DNA from 4 places in the Rhizobium leguminosarum genome. Region 2 is predicted to be linked to each of the others. Evidence: predicted binding sites of a transcription regulator. Region 2 holds the regulator's gene; each other region holds the start of a gene.
The links. Region 2 encodes LexA, which represses DNA repair genes until DNA is damaged. Its sites were predicted from a motif close to TGTTCNNNNTGTGTTCNG; they were not measured.

Region 1: the regulator LexA is predicted to act here: its motif matches at 1,112-1,129, upstream of uvrA (excinuclease ABC subunit UvrA).
Region 3: the regulator LexA is predicted to act here: its motif matches at 1,026-1,043, upstream of BA011_RS23015 (ATP-dependent helicase).
Region 4: the regulator LexA is predicted to act here: its motif matches at 861-878, upstream of BA011_RS12500 (ribonuclease T2 family protein).

Annotation. Positions count from the first base shown of each region.
Region 1 covers NZ_CP016286.1:1,423,143-1,425,343, forward strand. Annotated here, with positions in the region: gene uvrA (excinuclease ABC subunit UvrA) at 1-989, opposite strand, end outside; gene BA011_RS07205 (single-stranded DNA-binding protein) at 1,273-1,782, shown strand; gene BA011_RS07210 (MarC family protein) at 1,901-2,201, opposite strand, start outside.
Region 2 covers NZ_CP016286.1:1,246,312-1,248,512, forward strand. Annotated here, with positions in the region: gene BA011_RS06370 (ComEC/Rec2 family competence protein) at 1-548, shown strand, start outside; gene lexA (transcriptional repressor LexA) at 529-1,248, opposite strand; gene BA011_RS06380 (VOC family protein) at 1,444-2,201, shown strand, end outside.
Region 3 covers NZ_CP016286.1:4,736,803-4,739,003, reverse strand. Annotated here, with positions in the region: gene BA011_RS23030 (hypothetical protein) at 1-152, opposite strand, end outside; gene BA011_RS23025 (BON domain-containing protein) at 278-538, opposite strand; gene BA011_RS23020 (hypothetical protein) at 717-983, shown strand; gene BA011_RS23015 (ATP-dependent helicase) at 1,091-2,201, shown strand, end outside.
Region 4 covers NZ_CP016286.1:2,498,473-2,500,673, forward strand. Annotated here, with positions in the region: gene ettA (energy-dependent translational throttle protein EttA) at 1-6, opposite strand, end outside; gene BA011_RS12500 (ribonuclease T2 family protein) at 105-845, opposite strand; gene BA011_RS12505 (alpha/beta fold hydrolase) at 1,005-1,934, shown strand; gene BA011_RS12510 (DMT family transporter) at 1,968-2,201, shown strand, end outside.

The sequences.
Region 1 (2,201 bases), 180 kb from region 2:
GGCGCGATCGCCCCGTCGCGCAACGTCCGCTCGGGCTCGGGCACGATCAGATCCGGATCGATCTTCTGCTGGGCGCCGAGGCCATCACAGGTCGGGCAGGCGCCGAAGGGATTGTTGAAGGAGAAGAGCCTGGGTTCGATCTCCGGAATGGTGAAGCCCGAGACCGGGCAGGCAAACTTCTCCGAAAACAGCACGCGTTCATGCGTCTCGTTCAGCGACTTGTTGGCCGAGCCGCCGGCCGACGTCTCTTCCGGCGGCAGCGGCTTGTCGGCGAATTCGGCGACCGCCAGCCCGTCGGCGAGCTTCAGGCAGGTTTCGAGACTGTCGGCCAGGCGCGCCGAGACATCCGAGCGCACGACGATGCGGTCGACCACCACGTCGATGTCGTGCTTGTATTTCTTGTCGAGCACCGGCGCCTCGGCGATCTCGTAGAACTGCCCGTCGACCTTGACGCGCTGGAAGCCCTTCTTCATCAGCTCGGCCAGTTCTTTTTTGTATTCACCTTTGCGCCCGCGCACGAGCGGCGCAAGAATATAAAGACGGGTGCCCTCGCCGAAATCGAGGATGCGGTCGACCATCTGGCTGACGGTCTGGCTCTCGATCGGCAGGCCGGTCGCCGGCGAATAGGGAACGCCGACACGGGCAAAGAGCAGGCGCATATAGTCGTAGATCTCGGTGACGGTGCCGACCGTCGAGCGCGGATTGCGCGAGGTGGTCTTCTGCTCGATCGAGATCGCCGGCGACAGCCCGTCGATCTGGTCGACGTCGGGCTTCTGCATCATTTCGAGGAACTGCCGGGCATAGGCCGACAGGCTCTCGACATAGCGCCGCTGGCCCTCAGCATAGATCGTGTCGAAGGCAAGCGAGGATTTGCCGGAACCCGAAAGCCCGGTCATGACGATCAGCTTGTTACGCGGCAGATCGAGATCGATGCTCTTGAGATTATGCTCGCGCGCGCCGCGGATGGAGATCGTCTTCAGTTCGCTCATCGTCTCTGCTTTGGTTTTCTGGATGACAGCCCTTATTTAGTGATGCCGACGGGCGAGTCGAGGCTGAATATCCGCAAGGGCTCAAGGTTTTCGATTCTGTTGACAGGATCATACGGATAAACTAGAACAAATAAAGAACAAAATTCCTGATGGATGCATGCGGCGTTCTGATGGATAAACATGTGGATTAAATGCCGCCCATGCGCATCGGCGGTCCGTGATGGTTTAAGGTGCGCCGATCGATTAAACGCCGCCGGGCAGGGCGGCAGGCAGGGTGAGAAGCATGGCTGGTAGCGTGAATAAGGTAATTCTGATTGGAAACGTCGGTGCGGACCCGGAAATCCGCCGCACACAGGATGGCCGGCCGATCGCCAATCTTCGTATCGCGACCTCGGAGACCTGGCGCGACCGCAATTCCGGCGAGCGCCGTGAGAAGACCGAATGGCACACCGTCGTCGTCTTCAACGAGGGCCTTTGCAAGGTCGTCGAGCAATATGTGAAGAAGGGCGCCAAGCTCTATATTGAAGGCCAGCTGCAGACCCGCAAATGGCAGGACCAGCAGGGCCAGGATCGCTACAGCACGGAAGTGGTGCTGCAGGGTTTCGGTTCGACACTGACGATGCTCGACGGCCGCGGTGAAGGCGGCGGCGCGAGCGGCGGCCGTGGCAGTGCCGCCGGCGGCAACGATTATGGCGACGATTACGGCGCCCCGGCTCCCGCTTCATCGCCGAGCCGCGGCGGTGGCAGCGGCGGCAACTTCTCGCGGGATCTCGACGACGATATCCCGTTCTGATTGACCGCCTTCCCTGGTTTTGTGAAAGACATGAGAGAGCATGATGCCTTGGATGGCATCATGCTCTTTTTTCTTTGATTTCTCGGCAGATGATTTAAACCCGGGTAGGCAGCCCTTTTCAATGCGGCGTCGCGCTGATCAGATTGAACGCCGACTTCGCGCCGTCGACGACGAATTGTGCGGCAAGGGCGGCGAGGATGACGCCGAGAAGCCGTGTCAGGATCGCCCGGCCGGTGACGCCGAGAAAACGGTCCAGCCTTTCGGCGATGAGCAGCATCAGGAAGGTCAGCAGCAGATTGGCGGCAATAACGCCGATCAGCTGGGCTTTTCCGATCGAGGTGGCGAGCGTGCCGGCCAGCAGGATTGTCGCCGAAATCGCACCCGGGCCGGCAATCAGCGGCAAGGCGAGGGGAAAGACG
Region 2 (2,201 bases):
ACCGTGAAAGACCGTCGGACTTCATCTTCGACCAGTGGCAGAGAGCGCTGGTCCTGCCGAGGCATGATCCGCCGAAGATGCTGGATGGTCCTGCTATCCCGCCTGAGGGAGAAGACCGCCGCGTCAGGCTTTCCCGCGATCAGCAGAACGAAGCAAGGACCGCGATGCGGACGGCCGCAGCGGGCGGTGACGCAAACCGCTTTTCCTGCGTCAAGAAGGCCTGGTGCATATCAAGGCTCGGCAATGGTCAGGTGGTAACCGTCATCGACAACGCTGCCTATCTCGGCCCGGCATGCGACGCTGCCGATATCGTCGTGACGTCGGTCCGCCTTCGCTTCAACAATTGCCGCTCAGGTGCGACGCTCTTCACCGGTGAGACGCTGCGCAGGACCGGTTCCATCGAGTTGCGCTTCACGGACACCGGCCTGGAGGTCGCAACCGCATTCGATGCATTGTCGCGGCCATGGATGCGCCATCGTGCCTATGACTGGCGCAGCAACAGTTTTACCGAATCCGGCCTGGCCAATGTCAGTGATAGCGGCGAATGAGACCGACGAGTTTACCCTGAACCTTGACACGGTCCGGCCCGAAAATCCGGGTCTCGTAAGCCGGGTTGGCCGCTTCCAGCGCGATCGAGGCGCCCTTGCGGCGGAAGCGCTTGAGTGTCGCTTCTTCGTCGTCGACGAGAGCAACGACGATGTCGCCCGGACTTGCGGTACTGCCGTTGCGGATGATCACGGTGTCGCCGTCGAAGATGCCGGCGTCGATCATCGAATCGCCCTTGACCTCGAGCGCATAATGTTCACCGGAGCCGAGCATGTCGGCCGGAACGACGATGTCGTGGGTATTGTTCTGGATCGCCGAGATCGGCACACCGGCAGCGATTCGGCCCATGACCGGCACGGAGACCGAGTTGCCGTTGTCGGCGACGGGTTTTGCGGGAGCAGGAGTGGCGACCGGCTGCGGCTTGCCGAGGCTGCCCTCGATGACGCTCGGCGAAAAGCCGCGCCGGGGCTGAATGCTCGGGCTGTAGGCCTCCGGAAGCTTGATGACCTCGAGCGCGCGGGCGCGATTCGGTAGGCGGCGAATGAAGCCTCGCTCCTCAAGCGCTGTAATCAAGCGATGAATCCCGGACTTGGAGGCGAGGTCCAGGGCATCCTTCATTTCGTCGAAAGATGGCGGAACGCCGGATTCCTTCATGCGCTCATGAATGAAAAGGAGAAGCTCCTGTTGTTTGCGCGTGAGCATCGACGTTGTGACCTCGTGATTGAAACAAATCCAGAACAGACACTATATGTTCCATATGTGTTCCGCAAGTAGCTAAATTTCCGTAAAACTTGGTGCCAACTCGTTGAGATTTTTATTTTCATTCGCCGGATTGGGACACAAGTCTTGTATTGAGGGTGGCGCTGCACATCTCTTGATCTTTCCAGGAGGGAGATCATGAACGCGCATTCCGCCAAACCGCACCCGCTGGATCATGTCGTGCTGCCGGTCGTCAACATCGATCTGGCGCGCGAGAGGCTCGGCAAGCTCGGCTTCACCGTTGCCGCCGATGCGCGCCATCCCTTCGGAACGGAGAATGCCTGCGTCTTTTTTGCCGACAAGACCTATCTGGAGCCGCTCGGGATTGCGAGCGTCAAGGAGAGCGAGGCGTCGGCGCGCCAAGGCAATGTCTTCACGGCCCGCAACCAGGCCTTCCGTTTCCGCTGCGGCGCGGAGGGGCTTTCGGGGCTGGCTTTCGGCAGCAAGGATGCCGGCATCGATCATCAGGATTTCGTCGGCAACGGATCGAGCGCCGGCGAGATGCTGCAGTTCACCCGGCCGATGACGATGCCGGACGGTTCTGAGACGATTGCCGGCTTCAAGCTGGCTTTTGCCGGCGACCTGCGCGCGCCTGATCTCCTGCTTTTCACCGTCGAGCGCGTCAATCCGCTGCCGGCCGACCGCGCCGCGCTGGAGGCGCATGTCAATGGCGTCACCGGCATAGTCGAGATCGCGCTTTGCACGCCGGAGCCGGCCGCCTTCGCTGCCTTCGTCAGCCTTGCGGTGGCGCAATCGGCAGTCGAGAAAACCGGTTTCGGCGTCGATATCGCGGCGTCGAATGCGAAAATCAGCCTGATGACGCCGGAAGGGCTGGAGGCCTATTTCGACATCGCCGGCTCATGCGCAGATCGCGGCCTGCGCGGCCGGGCAATCCT
Region 3 (2,201 bases), 1.5 Mb from region 2:
GCGACGGCCCCGGTATATTCGTTGAGGGCGATCTGATCCTTCGGCAAAGCGGAATAATTCGTGCCGGTTTCGAGCGATGCATGGGCGGAGCCAGCAAGGACACCGCAACCCACTATCAAGGTCGTTGCCCAGAGGCGAGGAAGCAACTGCATGAGAGTCTCCAGCGTTTAGGTCCGGCATTTCAACACGCAGGGGAGCATTTTGGTTCCCTCGTCCAACAGAAAGACATGAGCGCGCGGCTGTTCTAAAACCGCTGCACAGCTTTGCGCGACATGCATTAGCGTCGCAGCAGGCGACCACGCACATAGCCTCGGCCGACGACGCCCTCGGCGATCTCGATCGCCCGCTCGACGTCGGCCCGCCGGCGCACGAAGCCTTCGAGGATGACATAGGAGCCCGATATGCTGACGGTGATTTCGCCGGCTTCGATGTCGGCGGCCGCATGAAGGGCGCTCTCCACCGAGGCGCGCGTCGCGGCATCGCTGTGGCCCTGCCGGCCGGGCTCGTCATGCCCCGTGAATGCTGGAAAGCCGAGCACCGTGAACGTTTCCTGATGTTGGTTGATGTCTGTTAACGCGACAGCGACGCAGTTCGTTGCGCCCCCCGGAAAAGAAGAGCCTGCTCGACAGCGATACCTGCGCGGTGGCATGGGCTACCCTTGGCGAAAGGCGCCGCGGTTTCCATATCTGGCGGCAGTCGAAAGAGGGATGATGACGATGAAAGCGCTTCTGCCCGCCTTGTTTGGCGGGGCATTGCTTGCCGGCTGCTCCGCGGCGGATACGCCGGCGCTGGAACCCATTCCCGGCAGCATTACCTATGGCGGCCAGCCGCGAACGAAGCTTAGCAAATCGCCGGTCGGCAGCGTCGTCTACAACCAATTCTATAACGGGACGGGCCAGCGCGTGGAGGAAACCTATATTCTTCAGCCGGACCGCAGCCTGAAGCTGGTGCGGCGCGAGATCGGTCCGGATTTCCCCGACTGAGATGTTGTTCGCGCGCCAGATCGCTTGACAGGGACGGCAATCGCGAACATTCAAGGAACATCTAATCTTTCCCCAGTGATTCTGCGGGAGCCCGACCGGACGGCTGGATGTATCTCGAAAAGCTCAATCCGCAGCAGCGCATGGCCGTCGAGCACGGCACGCTCATCGACGGCAGCCATATTGCCGGGCCGCTGCTGGTCATTGCCGGCGCCGGTTCCGGCAAGACGAATACCTTGGCGCATCGCGTCGCCCATCTCATCGTCAAGGGCGCCGATCCCCGCCGCATCCTGCTGATGACCTTCTCGCGCCGGGCAGCCGCCGAGATGGCGCGACGCGTCGAGCGCATCTGCCGCGATGTGCTTGGTGCGAATGCCGGCGTGATGGCGGACGCGCTTTCCTGGTCCGGCACCTTCCACGGCATCGGCGCGCGGCTGTTGCGCGATTATGCGGAGCAGATCGGTCTCGATCCTGGGTTTACCATCCACGACCGCGAAGACAGCGCCGATCTGATGAACCTGATCCGGCACGACCTCGGCTTCTCGAAGACGGAAAGCCGCTTTCCCACCAAAGGCACCTGCCTTGCCATCTATTCCAGGGCGGTGAATTCCGAAACCGCGCTCGACCTGGTGCTGCGCGACGTCTTTCCCTGGTGCGCGACGTGGGAGAAACAGCTGCGCGAACTTTTCGCCAGCTATGTCGAGGCCAAGCAGAGCCAGAACGTGCTCGATTACGACGACCTGCTGCTCTACTGGGCGCAGATGGTCGGCGAAGCGATGATTGCCGAGGATATCGGCAGCCGCTTCGACCATGTGCTGGTCGACGAATATCAGGACACCAATCGGCTGCAGGCCTCGATCCTGCTGGCGCTAAAGCCCCAGGGCCAGGGGCTGACCGTCGTCGGCGACGACGCACAATCGATCTATTCCTTCCGTGCCGCGACAATACGCAATATTCTCGACTTTCCCGCCGCCTTCAGCCCGGCCGCCAATATCGTCACGCTCGACCGCAACTACCGCTCGACGCAGCCGATCCTCGCCGCCGCCAACGCCGTCATCGATCTCGCCTCGGAGCGCTTCACCAAGAACCTCTGGACCGAGCGCCAATCGTCCGAGCGGCCGCGCCTGGTCACGGTGCGCGACGAGGCCGAGCAGGCGCGCTACATCACCGACATGGTGCTCGACAATCGCGAGGAAGGTGTGACACTCAAGCAGCAGGCCG
Region 4 (2,201 bases), 1.3 Mb from region 2:
TGCCATGCTGCGCTGCTCCGGGCGGGAAACTTCGATTGTGCCGCTATGTAGGCGAAACAGCGCCTGCGGGCAACGCCGAAACCCGGTTTACTCAGGATTTCCGGTCAAAAGCCCGCAGCATCGACGACGCCCTCGTCACAACCGAACGACGTTTTTCCAGCACCCTGGATCAGATCGGCAAGGCCGGCACTTTTCGCCGATGCCGCCCCGGCCGCTTCCGAAAGCCCGATCGTCAGTTCGCTGATCATCCTGACATTGCCGGCCCGCCGGCAGCTCATCTTGACGCGGTCGCCGGCACCCGGCCCGAAGCTCTTGTCGAAAGCCGCCTTGATCGCGTCGGCCTTGACCGGCTTGCCGATATTGGCGGCGAAAAGATCGCGCACCGCCGACGCGTTGAGCGCGCTTACGAGATGCATGCCGACGCCGAAATAGTCGTCGGCGCTCATCTTCGTGCAAGTGCCATGCTTCACCCATTCATGCCGTTCCAGGCCGGATTGCGTGCCGGGCATCGCCTTTGCGAGCGCCGACTTCGTCTCGGCCGCAAGCGTGACCTCCGGCAGCTTGTTCCAGTCGCCATCCTTGTCGGCGGCCTTCTGCTCGGCGCTCACGCCGCAATAATCCTGCCGCATCGGCCAAAGTCCGTGCAACGAAAAGTTCGTCGCGTCCGGGCGCTCGCCGGTCTGGCTCGCGCACTCGGCTTTCTTCTGGTTCGTCTGGCAAAAGGCCGGCTGCCAGCTCGCCGCCAGAATGAAGCGGGTGCGCCCGCCGGCCTCCTGCGCCACGCCGGCGCCGGCAACAACCATCGACACGGCAAACGTCAAGGTACGCAACTGCATGCTGCTCATTTCAACCCCCAAAAAAAGAACAATACAGGAACAAATAAGCATCAAAATCAAAAGACCGCAACCCTGAATCGCAACAAGGCCGCAATTTGTTATCGGATAATCAAATGCCCATGTTGCAATTGCCCGGCGATCTGGTCTGTTGCCGCCGGGAGGACCCACATGTTTTCTGAAACGCAAAGGCTCGCCGTGCCAGGGGCGTCGCTGGCCTATCACCATGCTGAGGCCATCACCGCTCCACGCGGCATCCTGTTGATATCCCATGGCTTGGCCGAACATTCGAAACGATACCGCTCCTTTGCCGAGGCGATGGCGGCGCGCGGCTATCATGTCTATGTCCATGATCACCGAGGCCACGGCGAGACGACGGCGCCCGATGCGCCGATCGGCCGCTTTGCCCGGCGCGGTGGGGTCGAAAGGGTGATCGGCGACGTCATCGCCATGCGCGGCCATGCGGCCTCCCGCCATCCCGGCCTGCCGGTGGTCCTCTTCGGCCATTCGATGGGCGGCCTCATCGCGCTCAATGCTGTCGTCACGGCTCCGGCCGACTTCGATGCCGTCGCCGTATGGAATTCGAATTTCGCCGTCGGCCTTGCCGGCCGCGCCGCCCAGGCGGTCCTCCTTGCCGAGCGCATGCTGAAGGGCTCCGACGTGCCGAGCGGCTTGCTGCCGAAGCTCACCTTCGGCACCTGGGGCAAATCCATTCCCGGTCGCCGCACCGAGTTCGACTGGCTGTCGCGTCTTCCTGATGAAGTCGACAAATATGTCGCCGATCCGCTCTGCGGCCTTGACGCCTCAGTCTCTCTCTGGCTCGATCTCTTCGAGCTGACCTTTCGCGCGCCACAAAAAATCCACCTCGACCGGCTGCCGCGGGACATGCCGATCCATCTCGTCGGCGGCGGAGAAGACCCGGCGACGGAGCGTGGAAAAGCCGTGCACTGGCTGTCAAACCATTTGAAAGCCCAAGGCTTCTCCCGTATCAGCACCGAGATATATCAGGACATGCGGCACGAAACACTGAATGAGATCGGCGCGGAAGCGGCGATCGCAGCCTTCGCGGACTGGTGCGACAGGGCCGTCGCACGATCCTGAGCGATCAATATCCTGAGTGACAGGGACTTCATGATGAACAGCACCTCCGCCCGCCCCGTTTCGTCCGCCTCCGACGTGACGATGGGGCTTGTGCTGATGTTTATCTCGGTGATGTTCTCGCCGCTCATCGACATTTTCGCCAAGCTTGCCATCGTCACAGTCCCGTCCGCCGAAATCACCGCCGGCCGCTTCGCCGTGCAGGCGCTCTGCATGCTGCCGATTGTGATATGGCGGCGCAGCTTCGCCGATTTTTCCTGGCGCCAGAAT